2 regions of the Mechercharimyces sp. CAU 1602 genome follow, and region 2 is predicted to be linked to the other one. Evidence: riboswitches for the same ligand, from Rfam matches in the RefSeq annotation. Region 2 holds a riboswitch; the other holds the start of a gene.
The links. Region 2 has a riboswitch for thiamine pyrophosphate ahead of NXZ84_RS02785 (thiamine phosphate synthase). Riboswitches for the same ligand answer to the same signal wherever they lie in the genome.

Region 1: it holds a riboswitch for thiamine pyrophosphate, as region 2 does, so the genes downstream of both, thiC (phosphomethylpyrimidine synthase ThiC) here and NXZ84_RS02785 (thiamine phosphate synthase) in region 2, are expected to answer to the same signal.

Annotation. Positions count from the first base shown of each region.
Region 1 covers NZ_JANTPT010000001.1:41,643-49,615, reverse strand. The annotation lists gene NXZ84_RS00280 (GDSL-type esterase/lipase family protein) at 1-558, opposite strand, end outside; gene thiC (phosphomethylpyrimidine synthase ThiC) at 1,019-2,773, opposite strand; TPP riboswitch at 2,912-3,022, opposite strand; gene NXZ84_RS00270 (hypothetical protein) at 3,054-3,395, opposite strand; gene NXZ84_RS00265 (ECF transporter S component) at 3,705-4,268, opposite strand; gene NXZ84_RS00260 (ABC transporter ATP-binding protein) at 4,364-6,028, opposite strand; gene NXZ84_RS00255 (energy-coupling factor transporter transmembrane component T) at 6,028-6,885, opposite strand; gene NXZ84_RS00250 (DUF4430 domain-containing protein) at 6,885-7,598, opposite strand; gene NXZ84_RS00245 (DUF4430 domain-containing protein) at 7,595-7,973, opposite strand, start outside.
Region 2 covers NZ_JANTPT010000001.1:522,900-530,872, forward strand. The annotation lists gene NXZ84_RS15180 (DUF5970 family protein) at 604-819, shown strand; gene NXZ84_RS02760 (efflux RND transporter periplasmic adaptor subunit) at 989-1,306, shown strand; gene NXZ84_RS02765 (efflux RND transporter periplasmic adaptor subunit) at 1,310-1,987, shown strand; gene NXZ84_RS02770 (M42 family metallopeptidase) at 2,230-3,306, shown strand; gene NXZ84_RS02775 (DedA family protein) at 3,490-4,110, shown strand; gene NXZ84_RS02780 (2Fe-2S iron-sulfur cluster-binding protein) at 4,171-4,473, shown strand; TPP riboswitch at 4,526-4,622, shown strand; gene NXZ84_RS02785 (thiamine phosphate synthase) at 4,701-5,321, shown strand; gene thiO (glycine oxidase ThiO) at 5,318-6,469, shown strand; gene thiS (sulfur carrier protein ThiS) at 6,456-6,662, shown strand; gene NXZ84_RS02800 (thiazole synthase) at 6,665-7,426, shown strand; gene ftsW (putative lipid II flippase FtsW) at 7,502-7,973, opposite strand, start outside.

The DNA of each region.
Region 1 (7,973 bases), 480 kb from region 2:
CAATCCATAGATAAAGATCGTAGCATCCTTATTCTGCTTACGAATGTTTGCAAATATCTTGCTTACATTTTCCTCATATGTATCTTTTGTCTGAGCAGAAGCTTCTAAATCAATCTTATCTAGTTCCCCACTCCCACGAAATAGATCATTTCCACCAATAGATATCGTTATCCATTTCGCCTGTTGCAGTTGGGCTTGCATGCTTTCTTCCTCTAATCTGGTAACTAGTTCACTTGAAGTTTGCCCCTTGATTCCCAAGTTAACGGCCTTTACTTGGTCTGAAGTCTGCTCCCGCAGTGATTGACGCACATAGCCAAAATAGCCCTGACCACTATTATCTCCTGTCCCTCTCGTGATCGAGTCCCCCAACCCTAACAATAATCCACCTTCATCCGTTAAGGCAGTTTCCTCCTGCGATGAATTTCCCATAACAGTTTGACCTGTCGAGCCATTATTATCGTAAATAGCCCACACAAAACCCAGAAGCCATAGTAGGCAAACTCCTAGTGAAAAGAGCATTAATATAATCCAGCTTAACCGACCTTTGATATTCATCATACGCTCCTCTCTCCTCGATTCAAATCTGTTTAATATTGCACACCCATACCTTCACCTGTCTTATATAGTTGTGAACCCCTTTCTATCTTTCATCATTCCCACATCATCCTAAACGTATCTCTTTCTTATATACGACAATAGCTAACATTACACAAAGAATCTTAGTTCGTTTCTATCTTATTTCTAAACTTAGCATATCTCGCGTTCTCATGTCATCATAAAAAAGCGACCTCTCTTCGAGGTCGCCATGCCAATCATTTGAGGTTTGCCACATCACTTCCATGCCAACACTTATGCAACACTTTCCATAGAGGGAGCCTACTGATTAGTCTTGGCTAATAATTTTTCCTTAAGGAAAAATTATTAGCTTCATTCTATACTCTGTTAGCCATCATGTCAATCATTTCTCGATAAAAAAAGGATAACTCCTCCCTTTTTTACCGATATTCATTTGTTTCGTCTATCTATAAATCTTCGCTCCCTCTTTGCGAAATTCCTCAGCCTTCTCCTTCATTCCTTCTTCCTTGGCAGCAAATACATCCATCCCTTTTTCAGCCGCAAACTCCCTGATATCTTGACTAATACGCATACTACAAAACTTAGGACCGCACATCGAACAGAAGTGTGCCGTCTTTGCGGGCTCTGCAGGCAGTGTCTCATCATGGTAAGAGATCGCACGTTGAGGATCGAGCGAAAGATTAAACTGATCATGCCAACGGAATTCAAATCGCGCTTTGGATAGGGCATCGTCCCGAACCTGCGCTCCTGGATGTCCTTTAGCCAGGTCGGCTGCATGGGCGGCAATTTTGTAAGTAATAACGCCTTCTTTCACATCATCCCGGTTGGGAAGGCCCAAGTGCTCCTTTGGTGTCACATAGCAGAGCATAGCCGTCCCATGCCAGCCGATCATAGCGGCACCAATTGCTGATGTGATGTGATCATATCCAGGTGCAATATCGGTTGTTAATGGGCCCAAAGTATAAAACGGCGCTTCATGACAAATTTTTTGTTCTAAATCAACATTTTCTTTTATTTTATGAAGAGGTACGTGCCCTGGGCCTTCAATCATGACTTGAACATCGTATTCCCATGCAATTTTCGTCAATTCACCCAATGTTTCGAGTTCGGCAAACTGTGCCCGGTCATTTGCATCAGCAATCGACCCTGGGCGAAGTCCATCCCCTAAAGAGATAGATATATCGTAGGCAGCCAAGATTTCGCATATCTCACGAAAGTGAGTATATAAGAAGTTTTCCTCATGATACGCCAAACACCACGCCGCTAAAATAGAACCTCCACGTGAAACGATACCAGTAGTTCGTTCAGCTGTCATTGGGATATAAGGAAGTCTTACCCCTGCATGAATGGTAAAATAATCTACTCCTTGCTCCGCTTGTTCAATCAAAGTATCCCGATAAATTTCCCATGTAAGGGCTTCCGGTTTCCCAGCTACTTTTTCCAAGGCTTGATAAATCGGCACCGTCCCCACTGGAACCGGTGAGTTACGAATAATCCACTCACGAGTAGTATGAATATCTTTCCCGGTTGACAAATCCATAATGGTGTCTGCACCCCAATGGGTAGCCCAACGCATTTTTTCTACTTCTTCTTCAATGGAGGAGCTGACGGCAGAGTTACCGATATTGGCATTAATCTTCACGTGAAAATGTTTACCGATGATCATCGGCTCAATCTCAGGGTGATTAATGTTAGCAGGTATAATCGCACGTCCACTCGCTACTTCTTCCCGTACGAATTCTGGACTCAATTTTTCTCGTAAGGCGACAAATTCCATTTCAGGAGTAATGATGCCTTGCTTGGCATAATGCATCTGCGTCACGTATTTACCTCTCTTCGCACGCAGTGGGCGAGAGTTCACATGAGGAAACACTTCACGTGATCCCTTCCCTTCTTTTTGGTACCCATTATCTAGTGGTTGCACTTTCCGCCCTTCATACTCTTCCACATCATTACGTTCTCTGATCCACTCTTGACGCAATGGGGATAACCCTTTACGTAAATCAATCGTCACGTCTGGATCCGTATAAGGTCCACTACAGTCGTAGACTCGAACAGGCTCATTCTCCTCTTCACCAAAGCGACCACTTGTAGGGTGAAGTTCAATTTCCCGCACTGGTACTCGAATATCGGGGCGAGACCCTGTCTGGTACACTTTACGGCTGTTCGGAAAATCTAACTTATTATTTTCACTCATCATAACACTCCTAATATTAAGGTTTTATTTTGAATTTCTCTTGTTCATAAACCGGGCTTTTCATTTTTTGACAAACAAAAGAAGCCGCACACAGCGTAGCGACTTTGTCGAGGAAGGACGTCTGCACAATCGCAAACCAGTCCCTTATCCCACCATTCCTACGCTGGCATTACCCAGATCAGGTTTATCGGTCGGCGTAGAGTTCCCGCCCTCTCAGCCTGGCTTCTCCAAGCTCCCGTTGCTATACACTTATCGGTGATGATCCTATTTTCGCACACCATCACCTACGTCGAGTATATACCAAGCCGTTTACCTTAATCAATAGGAAGAATGAAAAGCACAGGTTTTTAGCAAAGAAAGTTGATGAGGGGTAGTCGCCTCTTTTCCGTAAAACCAAGGCATCTACCCGCTCCATTACAGAGGAAAAACATATGTATATATAGATCCCAACAGAGGAGGAATGCCGTTTATGAGTGGCTACAGCTGTGGTTACAATTACGGATGCTTCGGCTACAAAAGCCTGCTTATCTTTTTGCTCGTGATCGCGACCATCTTCGTCTTCGTATGCGGATGCGGTTACTACTAGAAGATAGTGATAACTAGGATGAAGCCGCTTATCCATAGGGTGAGCGGCTCTTCCCTATAAGTAAAACAACTCCAATTAATGATATCTGCCTGTTTCTGATCGAGAAAGGCATACACCCGCGCGTTTTCCCCCTCTCTACATATCTTATATAGTGAAAACGGTAAAGGAGGAATGCAGTGTGAGTTGTGGGTATAATTATGGTTGTTTCGGATACAAAAGCTTACTAATCTTCTTATTGGTAATCGCAACCATCTTCGTTTTTGTATGCGGATGCGGTGTTTACTAAAAGATATAATGGAAGCTCCTTCATGTGAAGGAGACTTCTTCTACATAGCGTCTAATTTCTCAATTGGAAGAAGATGCGATCACTAAACCGTACTTTCTCTTAAACCTTGCTAAAACCCTCACCCAACGTGAAGAGAATGCAGCCAGAAAAAATAGATTAGATAATGCATGAGCCAAATCAAAATAGAAGCTGGCAACGTAGACGGAAACAAATGTAGACCAACTATGATTCTCCATCCCGATCACCACCCACACATTCATGATCCAACCAAATAGAAACCCCCATACAAACCCGAAAAGCAACCGAGTGCTCATATTTTTCATGATAAAAGTATCTTTCAATACCCCTGCTGTCCAACCTACCAACCCCCAACTTACCATTTGCCAAGGAGTCCAGGGTCCCTGACCCAAAAACATATTTGACACTAACGCCGCTCCCGCGCCAATGACAAACCCCCGTTCTGCACCCAATACGATTGCCGCTACAATAATAACGAAGGTAGTTGGCTGCACACTTGGAATTCCAGCAAAAGGAACTCTGCTAACCGCCGCTATTGCAATCAAAAGCGCAATAAGCACCAACTCCTTACTATTGACGTCTGATCGTTCAAATCGAATAATCATCAGAAAAATAAAACATGCGAGTAATACCAGACTAGTCCAAAAAGGGCCTAACGCGAGCCAGCGCGTAACCTGCCACGAACAAAAAAGAGTAATGACTACAAACGCGCGCCAACCAATCCGTCCCACAGGGTATGCACCTCCTTCATCGTAATCCCCTCAGGCCATCCCGTTTCGCGCGTTAACCGATACGCCGCTGTTGTATAAAAATCATTGCCACGAAAAAAAGCAGCCGTCGGCTCTGAAACAATGATTTCACCTTCAAACAACATGACACAACGTGTTGCTACCTCAGCAGCAAACTCCACATCGTGGGTGGTAAAAAGAATGCCCGCACCTTCTGATGCTCGTTGTAACAAAGAATGCTTACATATTTCCTTGGTAACTGGATCCATTCCTTGTGTGGGTTCATCCAACAAATACATATTTGGTTTTTGTAAGAGTAAACAAGCAAGTGCCGCTTTTTGTCTCTCCCCCCCACTTAGATCAAGAGGATGTTGCTCCAGCAGAGGGTTCAGCGAAAATAACTGTACGATATCTTGATGCTTGTTACCCCCTTCTTCACTTCCTACACCTTCTGTGACAAATTCTATTTCCTGCGATAATGTATCCCCCAAGAAAAAAGATTCTATATTTTGCGGAAGGTACCCGATTCGATGCTCTTTCCTCGGCAAACGGACCAAGCCCTTCCGAGGTCGAAGTAGACCTGCAACCACTTGTAACAGCGTTGACTTACCGGAACCATTGCCTCCCAATACTGCTACGCACTCCCCAGGTAACACTTTGAGATTAAGCTCAGTTAACACTTGTTGCCCATTCCTATAGGTAAACTGAATTTTTTCTAATGAACAGAGCGGGCGCCGAGGCGGTGTCGTCTTTGCCTCAAGGGAAGCGGCAGCGCGCTGTGCACCTGCTCTAGTAGAAGGGGCTATTTTTAATAGCCACCTTCTTCCTTCTGCAATCGTTAGTGGCACATCATCCTCCGTTTTATTATTTTGCTGTAAAGCCGATAGTGTCGCTGGAACCGTAGGCATCCATTTTCGAAGACTCCCCCCCTTTGCTGCCAACCATCGTATCCCTTCTCTCGGAGAACCATTATAAACAAGCCGTCCATTCTCCAACATGAGCACACGATCACACAGTGGATACACGTCTTCCAACCGATGTTCGGACAAAATCACGGTCATACCCGTTTCCTGATTAAAACGCTTTAATGTCTGTAGAAATTGAAGAGCGTGCACAGGATCCAAAAGTGCTGTTGGTTCATCCAAGAGTAATACTCGAGGTTTCATCGCCAAGAGTGATGCCAAATTTAATAATTGCTTTTCTCCCCCTGACAACGTAGACGTCTGTTGGGATAACTCTTTTTCCAAACCCAAATAAGCACTCGCTTCTGCCGCTCTCCTCCGCATGAGCGCTGGCGGATATCCTAAATTCTCCATACCAAACACTAGCTCTTCCAAACCCTTTTCCATCACAATCTGATGCTCAGGATTTTGAAACAGAAAACCAATCTCCGCTGCGGCTCGGCTCGCTTCTACACGCCCCAATTCACTCTCTTTATACCATATTTCCCCTGATTGTTCCCCTGCCGGTTGAATTTCCTGTTTGAGCATTCGCAAAAGCGTACTTTTCCCAGAACCCGTTGGACCACATAAAAGTACAAATTCTCCCGGAGTTATTCCCATCGAGATCTCTTTCAAAGTGGGGCTTTTCTCTCCTGCAAAGGTAAAGCTGAGCTCTTTACATGTAAGTACATTCATCATAAGGTCTCCTTTGCTTCAATCAAGATAGGGAAGCTAATAAATAGTAGATATCCCATCAATAAAAGCCACTCAGCTTCTATCAAAGAGAATCGCTCCAAATCCGGGTAAATATCCAGCACCCCCCATCCCTGCCACCTTCCCCAATAACAGAAGAGCATAAGCGCCCCCAAGATGAACAAAGACCAGCTATCCCTCATTCGCCAACGCCAATACACATAAGCGGTTCGTCTACCCACACCATATCCACGTGCTCTCATCGAATCGGCTGACTGCAGTCCCTCTTCTAACGACCAAGTAAGTAATACTTCTAATTGTTTCATCTTACGCTGCATTCGCTTTTTCCATCCAGGTGTCCCTTCCCCCAGTCGCACTCGTTGGACCTTTTCAATCTCGCTTAAGCGCTCCCGCAACAGCGGCATAAAACGAACCGCTAACATCGTCAGCATTGCCCATTGGGGTAGAAGACGCGCAAATAGATATAGAAATTTATCCGCAGTAACCACCTGTTGATAAGAAATAAAGAGCATAATGACAGCAACGATCATTCCTGCCATCATGGTGCCATATAGTAAAGATTCACCTGTAATTCGGTACCGTTCACCCTGCCAGAGAATAACGGAACCACGCTGTGATGTGATTACATTTACTACAATCAAAAGAATGGTTGTAATCAACATCATTCCTTTCCATTTCCAAACGCCCTTCCCACCATCATAGAGAAAGTTCATTGCTAGCAAGAGAGTCACCCCTGTCACAATGAACAGAGGATGAAAGAGAAGGAAGAGGAGAGAAAGGGCGCCAACATAATAAAAAACGGTAATAGCAGGGTGCAAAGCTTGAAAACCGATCCTCATCAAAATTCCGCTCCAATATCACGTCCGAGGTCGCGTGTATAGAGCCATTCGATCACATCTCCTTCATCCACATCATAAATCCCCGCACTTTTATTGGGAAAAACTCCATTTACTCGATACATCCAGCCACTTTCCGGCCCTTCATCAAATTCGTACAAGTTGTCTATGCCTTCTACATACAAGGTATGAGCCCATCCACGATATTCCATTTGAACCCCTGTCGCTTGCGTGGCACGTTGAAGTACATCAAACACCGTATCTCCCTCTACTAATGTCACCGCGCGTGCTGATAGTACAGTCTGACCCCCACTGCCGTGAATCGAAAAAGTAGCTGTTGGTTGTGCATTCTCTTTTTTTGCACGCTCAGCTTGCTGTGAAGAGGAGTTCGAAGGAGCTGTTCTCGTTATCGTGCGTCTCTCGTCTTTTTTTGTAATAGCGTTTTCTGTTTGAACTTCTGTAGATGTGGCCTTAACCTTCATTTCTGATGAATAGGAAGTTTCGGTATTATTATCATCTGCGCTTACATTCTCTTTTTCACTTTGGTTTTCAATCTGATTCGATGAGAGTTCGCTTTGACCCGATCGTTTCACATCTTTTTCGTCACCAGCTAAAGTTTCTTCCACCAAAGGAGAACTAGCCAACGCTTCCCAAGATCCAGCCCCTACAAACAGCAAACCAATTGCAATTAAAAAGATGGATATTCTTCTCGTCATTGCCACCCTCTCCTTTTATCATAAAGATATAAAGCCAGTCCCATCAGCACCATCACAACACCGACTAATACGATCATCCACTCTCTCATCTCTCTGTTCTTTACCTGTGGAGAAGCGGGTGTGGCTGCCGCGTACTTATTTTTCTGTTCATCCTCGCTTACGAAAGTGAGCTGATTCTCTTCCGGTTCATTATCTGTCACAACACCGGGGGCTGCTGATTCAGAATCCTCTGCTCTTGTTGCAATGTTGTTATTCACTACAGCTGGTCTTACAACTGTCTGTCGAGGTGTGGCTGCCTGATACCATGAATGATAAATAACGGGGTATTCCATAAGTGGCTGCTCATCTACCAACACTACAGGTGTAGGAGTGGGC
Region 2 (7,973 bases):
TTCGATCGAAGGAGTGATCTAATAGAATCGATTCAGTCAGGCAATCCGATAAAAAAAGCGATTTCTTCATCTGAAGATTTCCCTCTGTTTTCCGATTCAATTTCTTCAATTCCTAAAGTGTGATGAAATGTTAGTCAATATAAAAACTCATCAATGAGCTCCTCATCAGTTAGCCGGTTTAGTTCTTTCAGGATCAAAAGGCTGCCATGGTTTGGACAAGAACATTCGGTCTACTGTATGTTTTACTGTATAGAACAGCAAAACGCTCTTCCTGGATGGCGATAAACACATAAACACCGTATTAAAAAGGAGACTGCTCAACTATTTTCCAACCGCTGTTTTCATGGTTTCGGAGTAGGAAAGGGTAGGGATCAAATAGATTATAAATATATCTATTTATTTTATATAATTATAAATTAATATAAATATATCCTGCATACCCTTGAATAATGTCTAACAAAAGTATTTTTTGTCGAAATCATTGAAATAATAAATTCGTTTGTATTATGGTTGTATTAATCTTTTTTTAGTCCTTATAGCCGCAATGATTGAGGCCGAAATAACTCCTATATTTAAATATTTATAATGAAAGGAATGATTAAAATGGAAAGAATATATTACCTTGGTATACCATTAATCTTATTACTCGGCTTATGGATAAGTTCATTTGTTTCATTTCTTGTCCCTTTATTAACATTTGGTTTTACATCTTTATATCTTCTATTTCATCCCATATGGAAAAGAGATAAGTGGATTAAAATATTTCTTATAACAATTTTTGTGATTAATCTGTTTGCAACTATTATATTAGCTATCTAATGACCTAAGTGAAAATTTTGTCTGTGTGGGGGAAGGAAGCCATGAAAAATAAAAACATTTGGATTTGGGCTGTTATTGTTCTCGTAATGATTATGTCGATAGTATTTACAGTTTTAAGTCATGGAGAAAAAATATAAAGGTGAGGACTACCGGTCTAAAGGCAAAGAAAATGAAGGATACTATTATTACCCCTGGTAAACTTACCTCGAATGAACAACAGACTGTTTATTTGCAATCAGAGCTCGGGGGTATAGAAAAAATAAATGTACGAGTAGGGGATAAGGTGGAAGAAGGAACTACACTTGTACAATATGAGAATTCAGCACTTATCGGAGAACAACATCAGGCGAAGTTAAGCCTAGACCGTTCAAAAATTCAGTTTTCTATCTTACACGAACAATTAGAAGAGGTCAAAAAACAATCAAAGGAAGGTATGGAACAATCGGGAGAGCTTAAAGGACAATCTGGAGAAGTGACAGCTACTTGACCAATGGGGAAAAGTGAGATCCAAATTCAGCATGAGATACAATTAGCAGAGTTGGAAATGAAGAAAGCCGAGGAACAATTGCAGCAGGTGAAAAATCAGCAAACAAAACTAACAGTGAAGAGTAAGCATTCGGGCACGGTGGTATCAGTTTCTTCAATAGAAGATGCAACCGATGGGGGCGAACCGCTTGTGGTTATTGCAAATATGGGGAATCTCAAGGTAGAAGCCAAAATATCGGAGTTGGATGTAGTTGAAGTGAAGAAAGCACAGCATGTCACAGTACAATCTGATGTGTTTCCTGGTGAAGAATGGATAGGGAAAGTGACAGCGATTGGATTTACTCCGGAAAAGAAAGTAGCGGATACTGGAGACAGCCAGATTGAGTACCCAGTGGAAATTAAATTGGAAGAGAGTATACCAGCGAAACTCGGTTCAAGCCTTATTGTAGAGATCCAAACCAGAGAAGCAGAAGTGGATAGTCTGCCGGAATCAGCTATCCTCGATAGGGAGGGTCAGTTTGTTGTTTTTGTGCAAGAGAAGAAAGCTGTGCAAAAGAAAGTTAAGACGGGCTTGTCCCACGGAGGAAAGGTGGAGATTGTAAGCGGATTGAGTGTGGATGATATTGTGATTGAAGATCCACCAGAAGTCTTGGAGACAGGAACGGAAGTGACTGTTCCATAATTGTGTTGTCTGATGTCCATAAGAGTTACCATTCAGGTAAGCTAGACATTCTGGTTTTTCCTGCTATTAACTTGAGGAATTCATTAAATAATAAAAGGGTATGAGTAAGGAGTATTTACTAGGTGTTTGATTAAAAGTCCTAAGTCCCTATCTCTAAGATTAAATCCAAGGCGTATGCTCGTGATAAGCATGACTGAGTTTCTTCTTCGCTGGATAATCTAACGATGAAAGGAGATGAAGAGATGGACTTTTTACTTAAGGAACTGACGGAGGCGAAAGGTGTCCCTGGTTATGAGGAAGAAGTGCGTCGTATTGTGCAGCGGGAACTAGGTAATATGGATGCGGAAGTTGTTACGGATCACATGGGTAGTATTTTTGGTAAGAAAATAGGAGCTGAAGAAGGGCCAACGATCTGTATTGCAGGTCACTTAGATGAGGTAGGTTTTATGGTATCGGAAATTAGCCGTAGTGGTCACCTTCGCTTTGTTCCGCTCGGGGGATGGTGGAGTCAAGTTCTGCTCTCACAACGGGTTACTATTATGACTGAGAACAAGAATTATACAGGTGTGGTTGGCTCTAAACCCCCTCATATTTTAACGCCAGAAGAACGGAATAAGGTATATCCCCTCAAAGAAATGTATATTGATGTGGGGGCCAAAAGCAAAGAGCAGGTAGAAGAATGGGGTATTCATATTGGTGATCCCATCGTTCCTATCTGTCCATTTGAAATATTAGCCGATGAAGATACCTTGCTCGGTAAAGCATTTGATAATAGGGCAGGCTGTTACTTAGCGCTGGAATCTCTGAAAGAGTTACGTGCTCACTCTCATCCCAATGTAGTCTACTCCGGTGCGACGGTGCAGGAAGAAGTGGGTCTGCGTGGTGCAACAACAGCTCCGTATGCAGTCGATCCAGACGTTGCTATTATTTTAGATGTGGGAGTAGCAGAGGATGGACCAGGCACTGAAGGGAGTGACAAGTTGCGTCTAGGAAATGGCCCGCTCGTTACCTTTTTAGATGCGACGATGATTCCAAACACTCGTTTTCGTAACTTTGTGATTGAGACTGCCAGTAAACACGAAATTCCATATCAAGTGGAGACGATGACGGGCGGAGGCACGGATGCTGGTCGTATACACATGTACAAACGTGGGGTACCCTCCATTGTCCTCGGAGTGGCAGCTCGTTATATTCACAGTCATGTATCAATGGTGAGTAAAAAAGATTTAGAGTGGGCGAAGCGGCTTGTAGTAGAGCTGATTAAAGGGCTAGACCAGCGCAAAGTAGATGAATTTACGCAATTTGCGGGGAGGAAGTAATTAGCTCACTTATTTTGTTCGTGACGAATGCTTCTTAAGTGAAAGGAGTTTTCGTCTTTTTCTCGTAACCCGATCTTCAAAAAAGCAGATGTTCACCTTCAAGACACGGCATTTTTCCTTTTCGACTACGGAAAAGTATGATATTCTGGGGATAATGGTATGTAGAAAAAACGGGGTTGGGTTATGGAACAATCATGGATCGATTTTCTCCTTAATTATGGATATATAGGGATATATGTTTTTTTGGTTTTGGGAATTGTCGGATTGCCCTTACCAGATGAGATTATGATGACTTTCGTTGGATACCTGTCATCTGAGGGTCAATTAATCGTCTATTATACTTATTTAAGTGCAGTAAGCGGTTCGATATCTGGTATTTCGATTAGCTATTTTTTAGGTAATAAACTAGGGTACCCCTTCGTCAAAAAGCATGGGAGTAAATTTATGCTGACGAGACGACGGTTTCGCGTCACCCAACTCTTGTTTCGAAAGTATGGGAACTGGGTTCTTTTTTTTGGTTATTTTATCCCGGGTGTTCGTCATTTGACGGCATATGTCGCCGGTATCTCTAATATGCCTTTCCGGCGTTTTGGTCTCTATGCTTATAGCGGAGCAGTAACCTGGTGTCTCACTTTTATTGGCTTAGGTTTTATACTGGGAGAGCAGTGGGAAAGAGTGTTTGCTCTTTTTGAACATTACGGTAGCTGGCTACTAATTTTGTCTTTTATTTTCGCACCGCTGGCGATTTATTTATGGTTTCGTACACAAAACACAAGTCAGCTGCGGCGTATATTTCGTAAGTAGGTAGCCCATCGGAATAAGGTGGTGCATGAATGCTACACACAAGCATGAGGAGGGAAGAGAGTGTCGCAAGTAACGGTAAAGTGTAAGGGAGAAGAGTATCAGGTGTCGGTTGACGAAGGAGCGCCGTTATTGGTGGAGGCGATTATGCAGTCGGTACCTATTCCCTACAACTGCACATCAGCACGATGTGGAACCTGTAAAGTGAAAATAGTTGCAGGTAGGGAAAATGTGAATGAAGTAGGGGAGAATGAAGAGCTGAGACTAGGTGAAGATGCGGTGGAAGACGGGTATCGCCTAGCTTGTCAGCTGGATGTATATGGTCCTCTTACGATAGAAGTACCTCCTAACCGATTTGGTTGGTAATTGACGGATGAAAAGCAAGCTTGCTACAATGAGGAAGAAGATAATTTTATAGTGTTCCCACAAGGGGTGCGTAAGCTGAGAGAGGATAACCTCAACCCTTCGAACTTGACCTGGATGATACCAGCGTAAGGATGTGGAGTTAATTTAACCACTGATTTTAATGCAAACGGTATCTATTTGGGTGCCGTTTTTTGTGTTGCAAAAAGCAATAGGCGAGGGGTGAAAAGATGCGGATTGATCTTATTATTACGGATCGCTGTATACAGGAGGGGAGGCTCCCGCCTTTAGAGGCTGTGGCTCCTTACGTAGATCGCCTTCAACTGAGATTGAAGCACCAGACAGCCCTGCTCACCTTTCAACTGGGAGCTCGCCTGCTTGAAACAGGGTGGAAGCAAGAACAGCTCTTGATAAATGATCGCATTGACATTGCACGGGCGCTTGGGTGCGGAGTGCACCTTCCAGAACGTGGGATGTCACCTCCACTTGTTCGTCGCCACTCTCCTTATGTGCGGGAGTTGGGGGTCTCTGTTCACTCACTTGCATCCGCCCACGAAGCTCAAAGGCTAGGAGCTGACTATGTAACATTTGGTCATGTATATGCTACTCCATCCAAACCGGGGTTACCAGCGCGTGGAGTAGATATGCTTCGTCAACTTGTTACTGTTTTATCCATCCCAGTGCTCGCTATCGGGGGTGTCTCCATTACTAATCTTGCGGAGGTAGCGGCAGCGGGGGCATCAGGAGTAGCAGTGATTTCAGCCATTCTTCAGCAGCCTGATATAGAAGAAGCAGCACACCGCTTATGGATAGTGGGAAAGAGCTTACGAGGGGAGGGGATGTCGATTTGAAACATGAAGTGATCGTTGTAGGGGGTGGGATTATTGGCTGTACCATCGCCTACTTTCTCGCACAAGCGGGAGCAGAGGTAGCCGTTATGGAACGGGATCACGTTGGAGCCCATGCGTCGAGTGCAGCCGCAGGTATGTTGGGGGCGCAGGTGGAAATGTCTTTTCCAGGGCCGATGGTAGATCTGTGTCTTGCTAGCAGAAGGATGTTTCCCGAGCTCCAACATGAGCTGTGGGAGCAGACAGGGGTAGATGTAGAGTTAAATCGGGCAGGGATGCTTCGATTAGCATGGGATGAGGAAGAGAAAAAGAGGTTACAAGAGCGCGGTCAGTGGCAGCAAAGACAAGGTGAGTGTGCGCACTGGTGTGAAGGAGATGCGCTGTGGCGGGATGAACCGGAGTTATCGCGCGCAGTGAAGGGAGCTTTATCGCTCCCCCTTGATGTGCAACTACATGCACCTCGCTGGCTAAAAGCGATGGAACTAAGAGCGAGGCAATTGGGGGTTCAGTTTTACTCGGGGATGGAGGTACAAGCGCTATTGATGCGAAAGGGTAGCGTTAGCGGGGTGGAAACAGCGCTAGGTTCATTTGAAGCTAATCAAGTTGTCCTGGCAGCAGGGGCCTGGAGTGCAGCCTTAGCCCGTACAGCAGGGGTTAAGGTACCGATTGTTCCAGTTAAAGGAGAATCGCTTGCCCTACAAGTACCTGTACCGCTATTTAATAAGACTTATTTTTCCAAAGGGTGTTACCTGGTACCTAAAGCGGAGCAACAAGTAATCGTAGGCGCTACAGAAATTCATCATACTTTTACACGGGGTGTGTCTGCAGAGGCGATACAGTTATTGTTATCAGAAGCGATTCGACTCGTTCCGGCATTGAAAGAAAGTACCTTTTTGCGGAGTTGGTCTAGTATTCGACCTGGCTCTTCAGATCGGATGCCATTTTTGGGACCTGTAACCGAGGTTGGCAATCTCTATTTGGCATGTGGTCATTTTCGTAATGGCATCTTACTTAGTCCCATTACAGGCAAGTGGATAGCGGAGGCGATGATGGGGAAGAAGAACCCTGTGCTATCATCGTTTTCTCTGGATCGACTCGGGGTTGATACAGGAGCTGACAGAAGAGAGGTGGTGAAATATGATAGCAATTAAACTGAATGGAAAAAAGGTGGAGATTCCCAAAGAGGTAGTTACAGTAACCTGCTTACTCGACCATCTCTCACTATCTGAACGCATGGTAATTGTGGAGCACAACCGCATCGTATTAGCAGGAGAACATCATGATAATGCTCAAGTACGAGCAGGGGATGAAATCGAAATTGTTCATTTTGTAGGAGGAGGATAATTATGCTAATAATTGGGAATCATCAATTTTCATCACGTCTCTTTTTGGGAACTGGGAAATTTCACTCTTTAGAAGAGCAAAAAGAGGCAGTGGAAGCATCTGCGACCGAAGTGCTTACTTTTGCTGTTCGACGCTTAGATTTGAGTAATCCGGATCAACCGAACCTGTTAGAACAGTTGGATTTAAAGCGATTTACTCTTCTTCCTAATACTGCAGGGGCTGCAACAGTAGAAGAGGCGGTTCGGATTGCGCGACTTGCACGTGCATCAGGACTATGCGATATGATCAAAGTGGAAGTGATTGCAGATCAGAAAACCCTTCTTCCTGACCCACTCGCTACTTTGGAAGCGACGAAACAATTGGTGGAAGAAGGATTTACGGTTTTACCTTATACTTCAGATGATCCCATCTTGGCGCGCCATTTAGTAGAAGCGGGGGCGCATGCGATTATGCCCGGAGCAGCACCTATAGGATCGGGACAGGGGATATTAAACCCTTTCTATTTCTCACTCTTACGAGATGCGGTGGATATACCTGTTATTGTAGATGCTGGCATTGGTTCGCCAGCAGACGTGGCTCAGGCGATGGAGTTGGGGGCGGATGGTGTGCTCCTTAATACTGCTGTTTCGGGTGCGAAAGATCCCGTTAAGATGGCCACTGCGATGAGGCTGGCTACAGAAGCAGGGCGTCTTGGGTTTGAGGCGGGACGGATTTCGAAGAAAACGTATGCGATTGCAAGTAGTCCGACCGAAGGGCTGTTATAAGAATACTGATGGTGAGAACGAGTGAGGACGTCTACATATAGTAGACGTCCTCACTGGTAACAAGAGTATGGTTAATTAGAACCCCTCCATGGATACTTTGCTCTTAGAAGATTGACGGGACCGAATGGAATGAGCCTGATTATAACGAGACAAGTTAAGTAACACTCCAGAAGCTGTCAAATAAGTAATTAAGGATGTCCCCCCATAGCTGATAAAAGGGAGCGTCACTCCAGTGACGGGGAGAATAGCTGTAGCTACTCCAAGGTTTAGTACTGCTTGCAAAGAGATAAGAGAAACAATTCCAATACCGAGTAGACTACCAAAGGTATCCGGTGTGCGTAGCGCGATTCGCATCCCTAGCACTGTGTAGACGATGAAGAGTAGTACCAAAAAAGTAGCTCCCAGGAACCCCAATTCTTCAGCGACGATAGCAAAGATAAAGTCCGTATGTGCCTCGGGTAAGTAAGCCATTTTTTGGATGCTGTTTCCCAATCCACTTCCAGATAAGCCGCCAGGAGCGATTGCATAGAGTGATTGAATCGTTTGC